DNA from 2 places in the Streptomyces sp. NPDC056580 genome. Region 1 is predicted to be linked to the other one. Evidence: riboswitches for the same ligand, from Rfam matches in the RefSeq annotation. Region 1 holds a riboswitch; the other holds the start of a gene.

The links. Region 1 has a riboswitch for glycine ahead of gcvT (glycine cleavage system aminomethyltransferase GcvT). Riboswitches for the same ligand answer to the same signal wherever they lie in the genome.
Region 2: it holds a riboswitch for glycine, as region 1 does, so the genes downstream of both, gcvP (aminomethyl-transferring glycine dehydrogenase) here and gcvT (glycine cleavage system aminomethyltransferase GcvT) in region 1, are expected to answer to the same signal.

Annotation. Positions count from the first base shown of each region.
Region 1 covers NZ_JBHTVE010000009.1:143,476-154,039, reverse strand. The annotation lists gene ACFQ9Z_RS21440 (ABC transporter substrate-binding protein) at 1-1,455, opposite strand, end outside; gene ACFQ9Z_RS21435 (ABC transporter permease) at 1,494-2,492, opposite strand; gene ACFQ9Z_RS21430 (enhanced serine sensitivity protein SseB C-terminal domain-containing protein) at 2,842-3,603, opposite strand; gene ACFQ9Z_RS21425 (enhanced serine sensitivity protein SseB) at 3,793-4,587, opposite strand; gene ACFQ9Z_RS21420 (AAA family ATPase) at 4,653-5,330, opposite strand; glycine riboswitch at 5,510-5,608, shown strand; gene gcvT (glycine cleavage system aminomethyltransferase GcvT) at 5,766-6,893, shown strand; gene gcvH (glycine cleavage system protein GcvH) at 7,010-7,387, shown strand; gene glyA (serine hydroxymethyltransferase) at 7,402-8,679, shown strand; gene ACFQ9Z_RS21400 (L-serine ammonia-lyase) at 8,762-10,129, shown strand; partial or broken gene ACFQ9Z_RS21395 (DNA-binding protein) at 10,427-10,564, shown strand, end outside.
Region 2 covers NZ_JBHTVE010000001.1:758,830-769,393, reverse strand. The annotation lists partial or broken gene ACFQ9Z_RS03670 (DNA polymerase IV) at 1-1,208, shown strand, start outside; gene ACFQ9Z_RS03665 (PRC-barrel domain-containing protein) at 1,130-1,501, opposite strand; glycine riboswitch at 1,621-1,715, shown strand; gene gcvP (aminomethyl-transferring glycine dehydrogenase) at 1,891-4,776, shown strand; gene ACFQ9Z_RS03655 (molybdopterin-binding protein) at 4,840-5,259, opposite strand; gene ACFQ9Z_RS03650 (ABC transporter ATP-binding protein) at 5,287-6,456, opposite strand; gene ACFQ9Z_RS03645 (ABC transporter permease) at 6,506-7,309, opposite strand; gene modA (molybdate ABC transporter substrate-binding protein) at 7,348-8,172, opposite strand; gene ACFQ9Z_RS03635 (molybdopterin-dependent oxidoreductase) at 8,375-8,851, shown strand; gene ACFQ9Z_RS03630 (molybdopterin-binding protein) at 8,886-9,281, opposite strand; gene ACFQ9Z_RS03625 (amino acid transporter) at 9,448-10,564, opposite strand, start outside.

The DNA.
Region 1 (10,564 bases):
CCAGTCGGCACCCCACTGCATCATGATCAGGCCGATGTTCTGCTTCTCGGTGAACTTCGGCACACCCGCGTAGTCGGTGAAGTACTTGCCGGACGGGTACTGCTTCAGGCTGGCGTTGATGCCGACCTTCTTCAGCGAGCTGATGATCGCCGTGGCGGCGTCGATCTCCTGCTGGCGGTCCGAGCGGGCCGAGATGGTGGTCGTGATCGACGACTTGCCGCAGGCCTTCAGCTGCTCCTTGGCCTTGGCCGCGTCGCCCTTGTTGCCGGAGGTCGCGTAGACGTCCGACTTCTGGTAGCCCGGGATGTCCGGGGGAAGCACGGTGGAGGCGATGTCGCCGCGGATCGGGCCGCCCTCGGCGGTCTGCACCGAGACCTTGTCGATCGCGTACTGGACGGCCTTGCGGCACTCGGGCTTGTCGAACGGCTTCACCTTGGTGTTGATCGCCATGTAGACGAGCCGGCCACCGTAGGTGTTGTCCGTGTTGGCCTTCTTCGCGGTGTCGGTGAGCACCTTGGCCTGGGTGGAGGCCTGGACACCGGCACCGGCGAGGTCGATCGCGTCACCGGCCAGGACGTCCTGGTCGATGGTCTCCGGGTTGACCTTCAGCTTGACGACGATCTTGTCCGGGAGCTGCTTGCGCAGCGGGTCGGTCTTCGGGTCCCAGTTCTCGTTGCGCACGAGCACGGCCTGCTTGCCGTCCTCGTAGCTCTGGAACTTGTACGAGCCCGACGACACGATGTGCTTGACGTAGTCGACGCCCTTGTCCTTGGACTGGGGCACCGGGGCCGTCTGCGGGGCGGCGACGAGGTAGTCGAACTCCTGGAACGCCTGGTTCAGGTGGAAGACGATGGTGGTGTCGTCCGGCGTCTCGATGGAGGACAGGCCCTTGCCGCTCTTGTCCTTGTACGGGCCCTTGTACTTGTCGCCCTTGGCCATGAACTGCTGGAAGTAGTTCGGGCCGAGGGAGAGCACGTCACGCGCGAAGTTCGAGCGCTCGACGGCGTACTTGACGTCCTTCGAGGTGATCGGCGAGCCGTCCTCGTACTTCAGGCCCGAACGCAGCTTGTACGTCCAGGTCTTGCCGCCGTCGCTCGGGACGCCCTTGCTCGCGGCGAGGTCCGGGACGAGGGTGTTGCCCTTCTCGCCGGCGCCGGGCTGGAACGTCATCAGCGGGCGGGCGTAGAGCCGGCTGAGGTTGTACATGTACGCGTAGTACGTGTTGCCGGGGTCGAAGGAGTCCGGCACGTCGGACAGCTCGTAGGTGACCGTGCCGCCCTTCTTGTCGGAAGCGTTGACCACACCCTTGGTCGCGGCGTTGGCCCCGGCGGACGAGCCGTTGTTGTCCTTGTTGTCATCGGCCTTGCTGCAGCCTGCAACGAGCAGGCTGGCGGAGCCGATGGCCGCGATAGCGGCCAGCGCTGACCTTCGCATGATGGGTGCTTTCCCCTCCATTGTCGGAAACTTTTCGTGCTCTCGAGTGGTGGCAGGCGTCAGCGGCTGCGCGGGTCGAGAGCGTCGCGGAGACCGTCGCCCAGCAGATTGAACGCCAGGACGGTCACGAAGATGGCGAGACCGGGCACGATCATGTACTGGGGATCGACCTGGTAGTAGGTGACCGCTTCGCGGAGCATGCCGCCCCAGGAGGCCTGCGGGGGCTGGATGCCGACACCGAGGAAGCTCAGGGACGCCTCGAAGAGGATGTTGGTCGGGATGAGCAGCGTCGAGTAGACGATGATCGGGCCGACCAGGTTGGGCATCAGCTCGCGGAACAGGATGTACGGGCCCTTGGCGCCCATGCCGCGGGAGGCGTCGACGAACTCGCGCTCCCGCAGGGCGAGGGTCTGGCCGCGCACGATCCGGCCCAGGTAGGGCCAGTTGAAGAAGCCGATGACGAAGATCAGCACGCTCAGGTGGAGCGGGAGCCCGTTGAGGCCGAACGCGCCGCCCTGCAGCGTGGCCGAGATCGCGATGGCGAACAGCAGGAGGGGGAAGGCGAGGAAGGTGTCCATCAGGCGGCTGATGATGTTGTCCACCCGGCCGCCGTAGTAACCCGCGATGACGCCCATGACGGCGCCGATCACGTTGGAGAGGATCGTGGCGCCGAAGGCGACCACCAGCGACACCCAGGAGCCCTCCAGGACACGGGTGGCGATGTCCCGGCCGAACTTCGGGTCCACACCGAGCGGGTGGTCCGCGCTCATGCCGCCCCAACTGCCCTTGGGCAGCGAGGTGTCGGGAGTGATCAGGTCCTGGTTGAAGGCGTTGGGGTCGAGGCCGAGCAGGGCCTGCAGGGGCCGGGAGAGGACGGCCAGGGCGATGAGCAGGACGACGATGACGGCGCCCGCCACCGCGACCTTGTCCTTCTTGAATCTCGACCACGCGATCTGCCCAAGGGAACGACCCTCGATCCGCCCCTTACCGGCACCCTCGAGCACAGCTTCCGGCTGTGCCTCGGCTGCCGCCCCGGTGGTCTCGATCGGTGCGGTCACAGTGACCCGACCCCTCTCGCCGGTGGTGACCGGCCTGCGCCTGCCGCGGTTTGCGGCTTTGTCGACTTGCATCGATCGTGAGGTTCGACCCCACGTCTGAATCGCGAGTCTTCAGCTTCTTTGCGATCACCCGCCAGAGCTGACGGGGAAAGTATGCGCAACCGTGATGCAGTCCAGGGGATTCCGTTATCCGATCAGTGGGTAACGGCCACCGGACGCGGGGCATTCCGGACAGAAAGCCGCTTCTGCTCGATTCGGACGAAACACCGCTCTTCTACGCGCGGAGAAGTCCGTCTCGCACACGAATCCTCCATCACTGTCCAAGTGGCGGACCGCCTCGAACGATTGCTCAGTAGCCCCCGTGGACCGGCGGGTAGCCGTACCCGGGAGCCGGCGGCTGCGGCTGGGGAGGGGCCGCGTGCGCCTCGCGGTCGTAGAACGGGCGGGCGTTGGCCCGCATCCACAGCACCACCGGGTCGTAGTCGTCGGTCATCGCGACCGTCGACACCGGCAGCCCCTCCGGGACCGCGCCGACGGACTGCTGCATCATCGCCCGCACCGAGTCGACGGCGGCGGGCGAGGTGTCGTACACGTCCAGTCCGATGGCGAGGTACGGCGCGCCGAGCGTGGGCTGCACCCAGGCGCGGCGCAGCGAGCGCAGGGCCGGGGTGCGGTGGGCGTTCTGCGTGAGCAGGGCGTAGAACTGCGCGACGTCGACCCCGGGTTCCGACAGCCGCAGGGGGCCGGCGGGCTGGCGGTCGAGGCCGGTGGCGATGCGGCGCAGATCCGGCCAGGGGACGCCGACTCCGCCGCCCGGGGCGTGCGGGTTGAGCCAGAGGCCGTAGTGGTCGGGATAGAGCGTGCGGGCCACGTCGAGCCCGTCGACCACCTCGTAGGAGCGGTTCCAGCCACTCGCCGAGAGTTCCTGCGCCGAGGTCACGCAGGGGGCGTAGCCGAGCCCGCCGACCTCCATGTTCCCGTACTGGGCGTCCGGGGAGCCGGCCTGGCCGTGCCACAGCAGCATCCAGATCTGGCCGGAGGAGGGGGTGGCGAGGGCGCGCAGCAGTGCCTCGTAGGCGTCGTAGCGGCCGGGGGTGACCTGGCGCAGCATGTGCTCGACGCTGCCGCTTGGGCTCGCGCTCACCTGTCTTTACCGCCCCTTCGGTTCTTGCCCCTTGTTCGGGGACAGCTTATGCGCCCCACGGCCCGGGGCCCCGTGTTCGTGCGCGGGTGCGGGTCGGTGGAGGCTGATCGCGCAGTTCCCCGCGCCCCTCGGGCCTGCTGTCCCCGAGCCGGCCGGTCAGTGGCCGTACTGGTAGAAGGGGCGGACGTTGGATTTGAGCCAGGTGGCCACCGGGTCGTCCGTGACGTCCAGGAGGACGAGGTTGACCTGCCACTTCACGGGGGCCCGCCCGAGGGCGCGGCCCAGGGCCTCGAGGGGCAGGGCCCGCAGGTCGCCCTCCCACTGGGAGAGTTCGACGCCCACGAACATCACCGGCTCCGCCGTCTCGACGACGGCGAGGCAGCGGCGCGCCGTGACGACCACACCGGTGCCGGCGAACTCGGCCGAGGCGGCGGAGAGGAAGTCGACCGGGTCCTCCTGCCAGTCCGGCTCGAAGAGGCGGACCCGGCCGCCGGTGGCGGGGCCGTCCAGCGGGCTGTGTCCGGTGCGGCAGAGTTCGGCCACCGCCTCGGGCGGGAGCGGCAGTCCGACCACCCCGTCGGGGTTGACGAGGACGCCGGCCTGCGGGGGCAGGCCGCGGGCGAACTCCACCGCCGGCGCGACGGTGTACGACATGTGGGGGCCGGCGGCCAGCCGGAGCTGCTCCTCGGAGCTGAACACCGGGACGTACACCTGGCCGTCGAGCTCCGTCGTGGGCAGGTCCAGCGGGCCGCTGTGCGGGCCGCCGCCGTTGGGCAGCGGGATCCACAGCAGGCTGCGGCCCAGCACCTCGGCGATCCGGCCGCCCGCGCCGGGTACGCCGAGGGAGGCCGAGAGCACCTCCTCCAGTTCGTTGCCGGGCCAACCGCCGTGCGGGTGGGGGTGCGTCTGTGCCGGGTAGTCCGCGGGAAGGTCCGCCGCCGAGAAGTCCATCTGCCTGCCGCCTGCTGGGAACCACTGCTGTGGTCCGAAAGGCTAGCGGGTGGCCGCGACGGTGCTCAGTCGGACCGGCCGGCGAAGCCGATGCGGCGCAGCACGTCCGCGGCGTCCCGGTCCAGCAGCACCGCCGAGCCGCAGCCGGCGGGCAGTTCGCCCCGCTCCACGGCGCGCAGCAGGCGGGCCGCCGTGCGGCGGTGACGGCGGAAGGCGTAGCGGGAGACCCCGCGGCCGCGCTCGCGCTGGCCCGTGCGGGCGGTCTCCGGGGTGACGTCGAGCAGGAGCAGGTGCAGGGTGCCGCCGCGGCGCCGGGCCGCGCGGGCCAGCCAGCCGCGCACCCAGGTCTGGGTGCCGCAGTCGTGCACGACGACGCCCTCGCCGGTGCCGAGGACGCGGCGCAGGCCCGCGTAGTGGGCGATCCGGACCAGGGGGCGGTAGAGCGCGTAGGGGAGGAAGCGGGGCACGCGGGCGTCCCAGCGGTCGCGGGTGTCCTGGGAGTCCACGCGGCGGCCGGGGACCGCGCGCTGCATCAGGGTGGACTTGCCGCTGCCGGGCAGCCCCGTGACCACCACCAGGTCGCGGGGGCCGAAGAGCAGGTCGTGCGGGCTGTGCCCGGCGCGCTCGCGCAGGTCGCGGACGACCGGGGCGGGACGCTCGGCGCAGCGCCCGCGCGCCGGCGCGGAGGGCTGCTTCGGCACCGCGAGACCGGCGGTGGCGGCGTAGGCCGTGGTCCTGTTCACCGTGATCGTCCTCCCCTGGTGGGCTTGGTGACCCCTTTGCCCAATTAATGTAAAGAGAAGGTAATGCGCCGGTCCAGCGGTTGGGTGCGCGTCCTGCCACAGCTCGGTTACAGATGCGGGCCCTGACGGTGCGGGGCGGGGCGTGCAATGATGTGCGCGCCAACTGCATACCGGCCGTTTGAATCCGCGCGGGAGAGTTCCCAGCCAGCTTTCGCTGGGACGCCGAAGGAGCAAGTCCCTCCCTTGAATCTCTCAGGCCCCGTTACCGCGCGGGCGAGGCACATCTGAAAAGCGGGCCGCTGCGACAGTGGCTCCACCCAAGGTGCAAGCCGTGACCACTCCTCGTGAGGATCATGGCGAACCTCTCAGGTTCCGATGACAGATGGGGAGGAACGTTCCTCGCCTGTCATACCTGCCCTGGGAGACGACCGACCGATGAGCAGTACCGAACCCACCGGGCCGCGCCGTACCGCGCTCGACGCCCTGCACCGCTCGCTCGGTGCGACGATGACCGACTTCGCCGGCTGGGACATGCCGCTGCGCTACGGATCCGAGCGCGACGAGCACGTCGCGGTGCGCACCCGGGCCGGTCTCTTCGACCTCTCCCACATGGGCGAGATCACCGTGACCGGGCCTCAGGCGGCCGCCCTGCTGAACCACGCCCTGGTCGGCAACATCGCCTCCGTGGGTGTCGGCCGCGCCCGCTACACCATGATCTGCCAGGCCGACGGCGGCATCCTGGACGACCTGATCGTCTACCGGCTGGCCGAGACCGAGTACATGGTCGTCGCCAACGCCTCCAACGCCCAGGTGGTGCTGGACGCGCTCACCGAGCGTGCCGCCGGCTTCGACGCCGAGGTGCGCGACGACCGGGACGCCTACGCGCTGATCGCGGTCCAGGGCCCCGAGTCCCCCGGCATCCTGAAGTCGCTGACCGACGCCGACCTGGACGGCCTGAAGTACTACGCGGGCCTGCCCGGCACCGTCGCCGGCGTGCCCGCCCTGATCGCGCGCACCGGCTACACCGGCGAGGACGGCTTCGAGCTGTTCGTGCGGCCGGAGCACGCCGTGGAGCTGTGGCAGGCGCTGACGGAGGCGGGCGAGGGCGCCGGCCTGGTGCCGTGCGGCCTGTCCTGCCGGGACACCCTGCGCCTGGAGGCGGGCATGCCGCTGTACGGCAACGAGCTGACCACCGCCCTGACGCCCTTCGACGCCGGGCTCGGCCGAGTGGTGAAGTTCGAGAAGGAGGGCGACTTCGTGGGCCGCGAGGCGCTGGCCGAGGCCGCCGACCGGGCCGGGCAGAACCCGCCGCGGGTGCTCGTCGGCCTGGTCGCCGAGGGCCGCCGGGTGCCGCGCGCCGGGTACCCCGTCGTCGCGGGCGGCGCGGTGATCGGCGAGGTCACCTCCGGCGCCCCCTCCCCCACCCTGGGCAGGCCGATCGCGATGGCGTACGTCGACGCGGCCTACGCGGCGCCGGGCACCGAGGGTGTCGGCGTGGACATCCGGGGCAGCCACGAGCCGTACGAGGTCGTGGCGCTGCCCTTCTACAAGCGCCAGAAGTAGACACTGGGCGCGGTCCGTCCACCGGACGTGACGCTGCGCACATTCCTGCTGCTCGGCAGCAGGACCAGCAGTCCCCCATTCATCAGCACTCCCGCGCGTACAGGAGAATTCAGGCCATGAGCAACCCCCAGCAGCTGCGCTACAGCAAGGAGCACGAGTGGCTGTCGGCCGCCGAGGACGGCGTCTCGACGGTCGGCATCACCGAGTTCGCGGCCAACGCGCTCGGCGATGTGGTCTACGCCCAGCTCCCCGAGGTCGGTTCCACGGTGTCCGCGGGCGAGACCTGCGGCGAGCTGGAGTCGACCAAGTCGGTCTCGGACCTGTACTCGCCGGTCACCGGTGAGATCACCGAGATCAACGAGGACGTCGTCAACGACCCGTCGCTGGTGAACTCCGCCCCCTTCGAGGGCGGCTGGCTGTTCAAGGTACGCGTCACCGAGGAGCCGGCCGACCTGCTCTCCGCCGACGAGTACACCGCCCAGAACGCCGGCTGAGGAGTCGTAGCCGTATGACTGTCCTGAACACGTCCCTGCACGAACTGGACCCGGAGATCGCCGCCGCGGTCGACGCCGAGCTGAACCGCCAGCAGTCGACGCTGGAGATGATCGCCTCGGAGAACTTCGCGCCGCTCGCGGTGATGGAGGCCCAGGGCTCGGTGCTGACCAACAAGTACGCGGAGGGCTACCCCGGCCGCCGCTACTACGGCGGCTGCGAGCACGTCGACGTCGCCGAGCAGATCGCCATCGACCGGGTCAAGGAGCTGTTCGGCGCCGAGTACGCCAACGTCCAGCCCCACTCCGGCGCCTCCGCGAACCAGGCGGCGCTGTTCGCCCTCGCCCAGCCCGGGGACACCATCCTCGGCCTGGACCTGGCGCACGGCGGCCACCTGACCCACGGGATGCGGCTGAACTTCTCCGGCAAGCAGTTCGACGTGGTCGCCTACCACGTGGACGAGGCGGGCCTGGTCGACATGGCGGAGGTCGAGCGGCTGGCCAAGGAGCACCGCCCGAAGGTGATCATCGCCGGCTGGTCGGCGTACCCGCGCCGGCTCGACTTCGCCGAGTTCCGCCGGATCGCCGACGAGGTCGAGGCGTACCTGTGGGTCGACATGGCGCACTTCGCCGGCCTGGTCGCGGCGGGTCTGCACCCGAACCCGGTCGAGTACGCGGACGTGGTCACCTCCACGACCCACAAGACCCTCGGCGGCCCGCGCGGCGGCATCATCCTGGCGAAGAAGGACTTCGCGAAGAAGCTGAACTCGTCCGTCTTCCCGGGCTTCCAGGGCGGTCCCCTGGAGCACGTGATCGCGGCCAAGGCGGTCTCCTTCAAGGTCGCAGCCTCGGAGGACTTCAAGGAGCGCCAGCGCCGTACGGTGGACGGCGCCCGCATCCTCGCCGAGCGGCTGACCGCCGCCGACGCCCGCGAGGCCGGGGTCAACGTGCTGTCCGGCGGTACGGACGTGCACCTGATCCTGGTCGACCTGCGCGAGTCCGAACTGGACGGGCAGCAGGCCGAGGACCGCCTCCACGAGGTCGGGATCACGGTCAACCGCAACGCCGTCCCGAACGACCCGCGTCCCCCGATGGTGACCTCGGGCCTGCGCATCGGCACGCCGGCCCTGGCGACCCGCGGCTTCACGGCCGAGGACTTCGCCGAGGTCGCGGACGTGATCGCCGAGACCCTGAAGGCGCCCTCCCCGTTCGAGGGGGCCGACGTGGAGTCGCTCAAGGCCCGGGTGAAGGCCCTGGCCGACAAGCACCCGCTGTACCCGGGTCTGAACAAGTAAGTCCGCGTTCCACCGGGCGCCGCGCACACTGGAACGTGTGCGCGGCGCCGCACCCCGCTTCACCCCGTATTGAGGAGTTTCCGTGGCCATCTCGGTCTTCGACCTGTTCTCGATCGGCATCGGCCCGTCCAGCTCCCACACGGTCGGCCCGATGCGCGCGGCGCGCATGTTCGCCCGCAGGCTGCGCAACGAGGACCTGCTGGACTCCGTCGCCGCGGTGCGCTGCGAGCTGTACGGCTCGCTCGGCGCCACCGGCCACGGTCACGGCACCCCGAAGGCGGTGCTGCTCGGTCTGGAGGGCGCCTCGCCGCGCACGGTGGACGTCGAGTCGGCCGACGAGCGGGTGGAGGCGATCAGGCGCTCGGGCCGGATCTCGCTGCTCGGTGAGCGCGAGATCGCCTTCTCCTTCGACGACGACCTGGTCCTGCACCGCCGCAAGGCGCTGCCGTACCACGCCAACGGCATGACGGTGTGGGCCTACGACGCCTCCGGCGGCGAGCTGCTCTCCAAGACGTACTACTCGGTCGGCGGCGGTTTCGTCGTGGACGAGGACGCGGTCGGCGCGGACCGCATCGTGCTGGACGACACGGTCCTGAAGTACCCGTTCCGCACCGGCGACGAGCTGCTGCGCCTGACCCGGGAGACAGGTCTGTCGATCTCCTCGCTGATGCTGGAGAACGAGCGCGCCTGGCGCACCGAGGAGGAGATCCGGGCGGGCCTGCTGGAGATCTGGCGGGTCATGCGCGAGTGCGTCCAGCGGGGCATGACCCGGGAGGGCATCCTGCCCGGCGGCCTCAAGGTGCGCCGCCGCGCGGCCGTCTCGGCCCGCCAGCTGCGCGCCGAGGGCGACCCGCTCGCGCACGCGATGGAGTGGATCACGCTCTACGCGATGGCCGTGAACGAGGAGAACGCGGCCGGCGGCCGGGTGGTCACCGCCCCGACCAACGGAGCGGCGGGCATCATCCCGGCGGTCCTGCACTACTACATCAACTTCGTGCCGGGCGCCGACGAGGACGGCGTGGTCCGCTTCCTGCTCGCCGCCGGCGCCATCGGCATGCTGTTCAAGGAGAACGCGTCCATCTCCGGCGCCGAGGTCGGCTGCCAGGGCGAGGTCGGCTCCGCCTGCTCCATGGCCGCCGGCGCCCTCGCCGAGGTGCTCGGCGGCAGCCCCGAGCAGGTGGAGAACGCGGCCGAGATCGGCATGGAGCACAATCTCGGCCTGACCTGCGATCCGGTGGGCGGCCTGGTCCAGATCCCGTGCATCGAGCGCAACGGCATGGCCGCGGTGAAGGCGGTCACCGCGGCGAAGATGGCGATGCGCGGCGACGGCTCGCACAAGGTGTCCCTGGACAAGGTCATCAAGACGATGAAGGACACCGGCGCGGACATGTCGGTGAAGTACAAGGAGACGGCCCGGGGCGGGCTGGCGGTGAACATCATCGAGTGCTAGGGAAATAGGCTCTGACCAGAGCGTTCGTGTCTTTCAGCGCTGTCAGGGCATGTGCCGGAGACTGCGATGGAACAGGTGAATAATAAAGAGACTTGTTAAACCACCTCTCCGCCTCCCGGTGAAGGTCCGATCCGTCCGGTCTCCGTTTCCCTCCACGAGAGGACCATCGCGGCCCTCAGGGCACGTACCGGCAAGCGCGGCATGTCCGCCTCTGTCGAAGCCCTCATCCAGCGTCAACTGGAGCGCGACCGGCTGCGCGAACTCATCGAGGACGCCGAAGCCGAACACGGCCCCGTGGCGAGCCGGCTCCTCGGCGCGGCGGGATTGCAGGGTCACGAGTACGCCCTGGGCGCGATCGTGGCAGCCACCGCGCTGGCCTCACCCGCCCCGGTCACCATCCTGACCTCGGATCCAGAGGATCTACGGGTCCTGTGC
Region 2 (10,564 bases), on a different contig from region 1:
TCGTCGACCTCGAGGCCCGGGAGGCGGCCTGGGACGCGGAGTCGGCGCGGCGGGTGGGGACCAGGCTGCGCGCCGACATACGGGCGGTCACCGGGCTCACGGGCTCGGTCGGGCTCGCCGCTTCCAAGATGCTCGCCAAGATCGCCTCGGAGGAGGCCAAGCCCGACGGGCTCGTCCTCGTCGAACCCGGCACCGAGCGGGCGCTGCTCGGCCCCATGTCGGTGCGGACCCTGCCCGGGGTGGGACCGGCCACCGGGGACCATCTGCGGCGGGCCGGGATCACCACGGTCGGGGAACTGGCCGAGGCGGGCGAGGACGAACTCGTGCGGCTGCTCGGCAAGGCGCACGGGCACGCGCTGTACGCGATGGCGCTGGCCCGCGACGACCGGCCGGTGGTCGCCGAGCGGGAGGCCAAGTCGGTGTCGGTCGAGGACACCTACGACGTGGACATCCACGACCGGCTGCGGGTCGGTGTCGAGGTGCGGCGGCTCGCCGACCGGTGCGTGGGCCGGCTGCGCGGGGCAGGGCTGTCGGGGCGGACCATCGTGCTGAAGGTCCGCAGGTACGACTTCTCCACGCTGACCCGCTCCGAGACGCTCAGGGGACCCACCGACGACCCCGCGGTGATCCGGGAGGCGGCCGAGCGGCTGCTGGACTCCGTGGACACCACGGGCGGCGTGCGGCTGCTCGGTGTGGGCGTCACCGGTCTGGCCGACTACACCCAGGAGGACCTGTTCGCCCAGGCCGCGCAGCCGCCCGTGGCGGCCGAGGCGGCCGAGGCGCCGAAGGAGGCCGCGGCCGACCCCGTCCCGGAGCAGCCGGAGCCCGCCGAACGGCAGTGGCGGGCCGGGCAGGACGTATGGCACGCCGGGTGGGGCCACGGCTGGGTGCAGGGCAGCGGCCTCGGCCGGGTGACCGTGCGTTTCGAGACGCCCCTGTCCCGGCCGGGGCGGGTGCGGACGTTCGGGGTCGAGGATCCCGAGCTGGAACCGGCGGACCCGCTCCCGCTGGTGCCGGACGCGCAGCGGCTGCCGCGTACGCAGGGTGACGGCCCGGCATCGGCCGTGCCGGGTGCCGTGGACGCCGATCCGTAGCGGCCGCGTGGCACGGCGGGGCCCGCGGGTGCGGCTCAGGGCTCCTCCGTGCCCGCCACCTTGCCGAAGTCGCGGTCCGCGAGCGGGGAGGGAGCCGCCACGTCGAGGCCGTAGTGGTGGTAGAGCTGCAGTTCCTGTTCGGGGGAGAGGTGGCGGCCCACGCCGAAGTCGGGCGCGTCCTTGATGAGCGCCCGGTCGAAGGGGACCCGCAGGGCGCCCTCGACGATCTCGCTGGGCTCCAGGGGAACGAAGGCGTCCCGGGAGAAGAGACCGGTGCGTACGGCCGCCCACTCGGGCACGCCGGTGGCGTCGTCGAGGTACACCTCGTCGATGGTGCCGATCTTGGTGCCATGGCGGTCGAACGCCTTGCGGCCGATCAGGTTGCGCGGATCGATGTCGGTCTGCACGGTCCCTCTCCCTCCACGTGGTCGCAACTCATCCGTAAGCACTACGAAAGAGCACAATCAGGGAGGCGGCCACTCGAGGGCCCGGGCGTTGACCTCGCTGGTAGGCTGACAGCGGCTGCTGACCCCGTGCGGGAGAGTCCTCCGACCACGTCGGAGGCGCCGAAGGAGCAAATCCTCCCCGGAATCTCTCAGGCTCACGTACCGCACGGACGAGGTCACTCTGGAAAGCAGGGCGGACGTCGACGGTGTCCGCCCTCACCGACGGTGAAAGCCGGCGTCCCTCGGGTGGCCGGTGAAGCTCTCAGGTCGAGATGACAGAGGGGGAGGCCGTCGGGGTATCCGTACCGGGGTGCCCCTCGAAGGTCGCGTCAGACCAGGAGGCCTCCGCAATGACCGCCCATCGCACTCCGCTCTCCGAGCTCGAAGCGGGCATCCCCTTCGAGCAGCGCCACATCGGGCCCGACCAGGAGGCGCGGGCCAAGATGCTCGCGCAGGTCGGCTACGGCTCGCTCGACGAGCTGACCGCCGCCGCGGTCCCGGACGTGATCAAGAACGCCGACTCCCTGGACCTGCCGGGCGCCCGCACCGAGGCCGAGGTGCTCGCCGAGCTGCGCTCGCTCGCCGACCGCAACCAGGTCCTCGGCTCCATGATCGGCCTCGGCTACCACGGCACCTTCACCCCGCCGGTCGTCCTGCGCAACGTCATGGAGAACCCGGCCTGGTACACGGCTTACACGCCGTACCAGCCGGAGATCTCCCAGGGCCGTCTGGAGGCCCTGCTGAACTTCCAGACCATGGTCGCCGAGCTCACCGGGCTGCCCACGTCCGGCGCCTCCCTCCTGGACGAGGGCACGGCCGCCGCCGAGGCCATGGCGCTGTCCCGGAGGATGGGCCGCAACAAGAAGGGCCTGTTCCTGGTCGACGCGGACGCCCTGCCGCAGACCATCGCCGTCATCGAGACGCGCGCCGAGCCGACCGGCGTCGAGGTCGTCGTCGCCGACCTCTCCGACGGCATCCCGGCGGAGATCGCCGAGCGCGAGATCAACGGCGTCCTGCTCCAGTACCCGGGGGCCTCCGGCGCCGTCCGCGACCTCAAGCCGGTCATCGACCAGGCGCACGAGCTGGGCGCCCTCGTCACCGTCGCCGCCGACCTGCTCGCACTCACCCTGCTGACCTCGCCGGGCGAGCTGGGCGCCGACATCGCCGTCGGCACGACCCAGCGCTTCGGCGTGCCGATGGGCTTCGGCGGGCCGCACGCCGGCTACATGGCGGTGCACGAGAAGTTCGCGCGCAGCCTGCCCGGCCGTCTCGTCGGCGTGTCCGTCGACGCCGACGGGCACAAGGCCTACCGCCTGGCGCTGCAGACCCGCGAGCAGCACATCCGGCGCGAGAAGGCCACCAGCAACATCTGCACCGCCCAGGTGCTGCTCGCCGTGATGGCCGGCATGTACGCCGTCTACCACGGCCCCGAGGGCCTGCGGACCATCGCCCGCCGCACCCACCGCTACGCCACGATCCTCGCCGAGGGCCTGAAGGCGGGCGGCGTCGAGATCGTCCACGGCGCCTACTTCGACACCCTCACCGCGCGCGTGCCCGGCCGGGCCGCCGAGGTCGTGGCCGCCGCCCGGGCGGGCGGCGTGAACCTGCGGCTCGTCGACGCCGACCTGGTCTCCCTCGCCTGCGACGAGACCACCGTCCGCGCCCAGGTGCAGGCCGTCTTCACCGCCTTCGGCGTCGACGGCGACATCGAGGCGCTGGACGCGGCGGCCGGTGAGGCCCTGCCCGAGGCACTGCTGCGCACCGACGACTACCTCACCCACCCGGTCTTCCACGAGCACCGCTCCGAGACCGCGATGCTGCGCTACCTGCGCCGGCTCGCCGACCGCGACTACGCGCTCGACCGCGGCATGATCCCGCTGGGCTCCTGCACCATGAAGCTCAACGCGACCACCGAGATGGAGCCGGTCACCTGGCCCGAGTTCGGCTCGCTGCACCCCTTCGCGCCCGCCGAGCAGGCCGAGGGCTACCTCACGCTCATCCGCGAGCTGGAGGAACGTCTCGCCGAGGTCACCGGCTACGACAAGGTCTCGCTCCAGCCGAACGCCGGTTCGCAGGGCGAGCTGGCCGGTCTGCTGGCCGTGCGCGGCTACCACCGGGCCAACGGCGACGAGCAGCGCACCGTCTGCCTCATCCCCTCCTCCGCGCACGGCACCAACGCGGCCAGCGCCGTGATGGCCGGCATGAAGGTCGTCGTCGTGAAGACCACGGAGGACGGCGAGATCGACGTGGCCGACCTGCGCGCCAAGATCGAGCAGCACCGCGACGAGCTGGCCGTGCTGATGATCACCTACCCGTCGACGCACGGTGTGTTCGAGGAGCACGTCGCCGACATCTGCGCCCAGGTCCACGACGCCGGCGGCCAGGTGTACGTCGACGGCGCCAACCTCAACGCGCTGGTCGGCCTCGCCAAGCCGGGTCACTTCGGCGGCGACGTCTCGCACCTGAACCTGCACAAGACCTTCTGCATCCCGCACGGCGGCGGCGGCCCGGGCGTCGGCCCGGTGGCCGTCCGGTCGCACCTGGCCCCGTACCTGCCGAACCACCCGCTGCAGCCGGCGGCCGGCCCCGAGACCGGCGTGGGCCCGGTCTCCGCCGCGCCGTGGGGCAGCGCGGGCATCCTGCCGATCTCGTGGGCCTACGTCCGTCTGATGGGCGGCGAGGGGCTCAAGCGCGCCACCCAGGTGGCCGTGCTCTCCGCCAACTACGTCGCCAAGCGCCTCGAGCCGCACTACCCGGTGCTCTACACCGGCCCCGGCGGCCTCGTCGCGCACGAGTGCATCATCGACCTGCGTCCGCTGACCAAGGCGACCGGCGTGAGCGTGGACGACGTCGCCAAGCGGCTCATCGACTACGGCTTCCACGCGCCGACCATGTCCTTCCCGGTGGCCGGCACGCTGATGATCGAGCCGACCGAGTCCGAGGACCTGGCGGAGCTGGACCGATTCTGCGACGCGATGATCGCCATCCGCGCGGAGATCGAGAAGGTCGGCGCGGGCGAGTGGCCGGCGGAGGACAACCCGCTGCGCAACGCGCCGCACACCGCGCGGGCGCTCGGCGCGGACTGGAAGCACGCCTACACCCGCGAGGAGGCCGTCTTCCCGGGCGGCGTCCCGGCCGCCGACAAGTACTGGCCGCCGGTTCGCCGCATCGACCAGGCCTTCGGCGACCGCAACCTGGTGTGCTCCTGCCCGCCGCTGGACGCCTACGAGGACTGAGCGAGCCCCGTGGACGAGCCCCGCCCGGTCGTCCGGGCGGGGCTTTCCGCGTGCTCGCGCTCCTCAGTCCGCTGCGAGCGACACCTCGGTCGCCTTGATCAGGGCGACCACGTCGGAGCTCACGAAGAGGCCGAGTTCCTCGGCCGCGTCCTTGGTGATCACGGCGGTGAGCTCGCCCCCGGCCACGGCGACCTTCACCGAGGCCATCACCTCGCCCACATCGAGCCGGGTGATCGCGCCCGGGAGCTGGTTGCGGATCGACAGGCCCTCCAGCCGTCCCGAGGAGAGGGAGACCTCGGTCGACTTCACCAGCGCCCGGACGGGGGCGCCGGGGGCGAGGCCGAGCTGCTCGGCGGCCTCCAGGGTGATGGCGGCCGTGAGCTCCTGGCCGCCGGCCAGCCGCACCTTGACGAGCGCCATGACCTCGCCCGGGTGGACCTCGGTGACGGTGCCGGGGAACTGGTTGCGGATGCTCAGTGTCATGGGCACCCACCGTAGAGGGGCCGCCCGTCAGTCGGGGTACGCGTGGGTCTGCGTCGCCTTCACCGTCGCCCAGACCGACGCACCCGGATGCAGGTCCAGTTCGGCGGCGGCGACCGTCGTCAGGTCGGCGGCGAGGGGGAGTTCGCCGGTGAGGTCGGCGCGGGTCCGGTCGCCGTGGGTCTCCAGGCCGGCGACCTCGCAAGCCCACAGGTTGCGGGCGCTCGCGCCGGTGGGCCGGTCCCGGAAGAGGGTGACCGCGGCCGGCGGGAAGGCCACGAACACGGGTCCGGACAGATCCTCCGTGGTCGTCACCGAGGGGCCCGCGTCCAGCCGCACCGTGTGCCCCTCGGCCTGTCCCCGGTAGAGGTTGAGGCCGACGAGCCGGGCGATGTAGTCGGTCCGCGGCCGGCGGGCGGTCTCCGCGGGGGTGCCCTGCTGCACGACCTGGCCGTCCTCGACGACCACCAGCCGGTCCGCGAGCACCATGGCGTCCAGCGGGTCGTGCGTGACCAGCACGGCGACGGCCTCGAACTCGGCCAGGTGGCGGCGGAGCTGGGCGCGGACCTCCAGACGGGTGCGGGCGTCCAGCGCGGCGAGCGGTTCGTCCAGGAGCAGCAGCCGGGGCCTGGTGGCCAGGGCGCGGGCGAGCGCGACGCGCTGTGCCTGACCGCCGGACAGCCGCCGGGGCTTGGCCCCGGCGTGCCCGGCCAGGCCCATGCGGTCCAGCCAGGCGGCCGCCTCGGCGCGGGCCTCGGCCTTGCCGGCGCCCCGGCAGCGCGGTCCGAACGCCACGTTGTCCAGGGCGGACAGATGCGGGAAGAGCAGATAGTCCTGGAAGACGACGCCGACCGGGCGGGACTCGGGCGGGGTGCCTTCCAGCGAAGCGCCGTCCAGACGCAGGTGTCCGCCGGTGAGCGGGAGCAGGCCGGCGAGGGCACGCAGGGCGGTGGTCTTTCCGGCGCCGTTCGGGCCCAGCAGCGCGATGACGTCGCCGGGGGCCGCGGTCAGGGCCACGTCGAGCCGGAAGTCCCCCCGGTCCACGAGGAGCCGCGCGTCCAGCCCCTGCTCGCCGGCGCCTTCCGGGCCGGTTCCGGCGGGGGCGTCCGTGCCGCTCAGGGGGGCCGAGCCGGTCGCCGGTGCCCGCGCTGGTCCGGCTTCCGCCCTCACCTCGTCCTCCATCCTCACCTCGCCTTCCATGCCCGCCTCCCCTGCCTGTCCCATCCGGTCCCTTCGTCCCATCGCGGCCTCACGTCCCCGTCAGCCACCGGTCCCGCAGCCCGGCCAGTACCGCGATAGACACGGCCAGCAGCACCAGGCTCAGGGAGATGGCCGCCTCCGGGTCGTTCTGCAGGGCGAGGTAGACGGCCAGGGGCATGGTCTGGGTACGGCCGGGGAAGTTGCCCGCGAAGGTGATCGTCGCGCCGAACTCGCCGAGCGCGCGGGCCCAGGCAAGGACCGCGCCCGCGGCGACGCCGGGGGCGATCAGCGGCAGGGTGACCCGGCGGAACGCGGTGAACCGCGAGGCGCCGAGCGTGGCCGCCGCCTCCTCGTAGCGCGGGTCGGCGGCGCGCAGGGTGCCCTCGACGCTGATCACCAGGAACGGCATGGCGACGAACGCCTCCGCGATCACCACCCCGGCGGTGGTGAAGGGCAGGGTGATCCCGAACCACGCGTCCAGCCACTGGCCGACCACCCCGTTGCGGCCTAGGGCGAGCAGCAGGGCCACGCCGCCCACCACCGGCGGCAGGACCAAAGGCAGGGTCACCAGGGCCCGCACGAGCCGGCGGCCGGGGAAGTCGGTGCGCGCCAGCAGCCAGGCCAGCGGCACGCCCAGCACCAGGCTGACCCCGGTCGCCGCCGTGGCGGTGACCAGGGACAGCTGGAGGGCCTGCCACACCTCCGTGCTGGTGAGCTGGTCGGGCAGGCTGCCCCAGGGCGCGCGGACGAGCAGCGCGAGGAGGGGCAGCAGCAGGAACGCCAGGGCCACGACACCGGGCAGCAGCAGCGGCAGCGGCACTCCGCGCGCGCGTCGGCGCCGCGGCCCGCCCATGTCGGGGCCGGCCGCGGCGCCGGGCCTGCGGAGCGAGGTCACGGCTGGAGGAACCCGGCCTCGCCCAGGACCCGCCTGCCCTCGGCGGAGCGCACCAGCGCGATGAACGCCGTGGCCGCCGGGGCGTTGCCCGAGTTCTTCAGCAGGGCGATCGGGTAGTCGTTGACGGCCTTGGCCGACTCGGGGAACTCCACGCCCTCCACCTTGTCACCCGCCGCCTTCACGTCGGTCTTGTAGACCACGGCGGCGTCGGCCTCCTTCAGCTCCACCTTCGTCAGGGCGCTCTTGACGTCCTGCTCGTAGGAGACCGGGGTCAGCTTGAGGCCGCTGGCGTCCAGGGCCTTCTGGGCCGCGGCGCCGCACGGCACCGTCTTGTCGCACAGGACGACCTTCAGGCCGGAGTCGGTGAGGTCCTTCAGGGAGGACACCTTGCCGGGGTTGCCGGGCAGCGTGGCGATCTCCAGCTGGTTGCGCACGAAGGTCGCCGGGGCGCCCACCGCGTCCTTCCTGTCCGTCACGATCGCCATCGTCTTCGGGCTGGCGGCGGCGAACACGTCGGCCGGCGCACCGCTGGTGATGCTCGCGGCGAGCGTGTCGCTGCCGCCGAAGTTGAAGCTGACCTCGGTCCCGGGGTGCTGCTTCTCGAACTCCTTGCCGAGGGTCGTGAAGCTCTCCTTCAGCGAGGCCGCGGCGAACACCGTGACCGAGCCGGACAGCTTGGGGGACGCCTGGCCCGAGGCGCCGGAACCGCCGGCCGGAGAGTCGCCGGAAGACGAGGAGCAGGCGCTCAGCGACATCAGGGCGGCGGCTCCCGCACCGGCCAGCTGCAGCATCCGCCGGGTCCGGCGCACGGAACGGGTCATCACGGATCTACTCCTCAGGTCCTGGAACGAGGTGTCGCGCCCGGCACGGCCGCGCATCGGCCGTGCCGCGATGATACTGCCGCATCTGCCAGGCGTAAGTCTCCTGTCTCATCGCATGAGCAGGGCTGTTCGTCGAATGGGCTCGCATGTGCGTTTGTACGGGGGCGGTGCCTGGGTAGGGTCCTCCGGGAGGTGGTCGCAGGTGACGCTCGCGGAACTGGACCTGACCGGCGATCTATCGCGCCCCGCCCGGCTCACCGTGCCGGACCTGCTCGTCCTGCCGCAGCACCGGGTGGCGGTCAGCTTCGAGTGCGCCACCCGCGGCGTCCAGCGCCACGAGTTCAGCGGGCCGCGGCTGCACGAGGTACTCGCCGGCGCCGGGCCGTCGTTCGACCCGGTCCGGCGCAAGGACCGGCTGCGTTTCCTGATCACCGTCACCGGCAAGGACGGCCACCACGCCGTGCTGTCCTGGGCGGAGATCGACCCCGACTTCGCGGGCGCCGCCGTGCTGCTCGCCGTCACGATCGACGGCACCCCGCTGGACGCGTCCGGCCCTCAACCGGTGCTGCCGCAGGACCGCTGCGGGGCCCGGCACATCAGCGGCATCACGGCGATCCGGGTGGACGGGACATACGGCTCCGGTGCGCCGGCGCCGGCCGGCCGCGCGCACACCGGATGAGCCCGCGGGGCCGGACGCTCGCGGCGGGAGCCGGTCAGACCCGGTCGATGTGCACGTTGGTTGACTTCACGCGCGCGGTGGCCTCCATGCCGACCTCCAGGCCCAGTTCCTCCACGGCCTCGCGGGTCAGCAGCGACACCAGCCGGTGCGGGCCCGCCTGGATCTCCACCTGGGCGGCGACGTCGCCGAGCTTGATGGCGGTGACGATGCCGGGGAAGGCGTTGCGGACGGACGTGTAGGGCGCGTCCTCCTCGCCGCCGCCCGTTCCGGCGAGTTCGACCGAGAACGCGGCGAGGTCCTTGCCGTCGACGAGCCGCCGCCCGGCCTCGTCGCGATGGGTCGCCACCCGCCCGGCGTCCGCCCAGCGGCGGGCGGTGTCCGGGCTCACGCCGAGCAGCCGCGCGGCCTGGCCGATCGTGTAGGACTGCATGCCGGTCACGATAGGGCCACCGCCGGGAAACCGCGGACATGGGGTCGGCCGTCGCGCGCCCGCGGCGCCGGCTGCTCGGCGGCTGACCGGCGCGGGCCTGGCACCCGCGGCCCGCCTCCCGGGCAGGTCTCCCCGGCCGGCCGTGACCGGCCGCGGCCGGACCTGGTCAGCCCGTGTGCACGCGAGGACGGCGGGCCCGGTCCGGCTCCGCCTCGCGCAGGACCTCACGGGTGACCGGGGCGACCTCGCCCTGGCCGAAGAGGAGGAACCGCAGGAAGTTGGCGAACGGGTTGCCCTCGGTCCACTCGAAGTAGATGTGCGGGGTGCAGCCGGTCAGGTCGCGGGCGTGCAGCAGGAGCGCGGCGAGGGCGTTGGGGATGGAGGCGGACTCCACGGTCAGCACGCGGTAGCGGTTGTGCAGGACCTCGCCGCGCACCGTCAGGCCCGCCTCGAACTCGGAGGGGTCGGTGACCGTCACCTCGACGAAGACGAAGTCCTCGTGCTCCGGCATGTCGTTGTCGGCGCGGATCTGCTCGACCTTGTCGCGGTACTCCGCCACGTCACGGTCGTTGGGCTGGTTCGCGATGAACCGCATCTTGCGGCTGGCCATGTCCCGGATGAACCGCTCCGCCATCGGGTCCATGGTCACGCTGGTCACGCGCAGCTCGAAGGCGCGGGCCAGCCGGGACAGGAAGGAGACGAGCATGATGCCGGCGATGAAGCAGGCGCCGATCTTCACGCCGTCCGGGCGTTCGATGACGTTCACCACGGTCGTGTAGAGGAACACCAGCGAGATGACCGCGAAGGCGATGCTCCAGTGCCGCTGCCCGGCCTTGCGCGAGGCGATGGTCACCGCGATCGCCGCGGAGCTGATCAGCACCAGCACGCCGGTGGCGTAGGCGCTGCCCTGCTTGTCCACGTTCGCGTCGAAGATCCAGGTGACCACGAAGGCGATCAGGGTGAAGACGATGACCATCGGGCGCACCGCCCGGGCCCAGTGCGGGGCCATGCCGTAGCGGGGCAGGTAGCGCGGCATCAGGTTGAGCAGTCCGGCCATCGCGGACGCGCCGGCGAACCACAGGATCGCGATCGTCGAGATGTCGTAGACCGTGCCGAACGCGCTGCCCAGGTACTCGTGGGCGAGGTAGGCCAGGGCGCGGCCGTTGGCCTGGCCGCCGGGCTTGAACTCGTTCGCCGGGATCAGCAGCGTGGTGATGAAGCTGGTGGCGATCAGGAAGCAGCTCATGATCAGGGCCGCGGTGGTCAGCAGCTTCTTGGTGTCC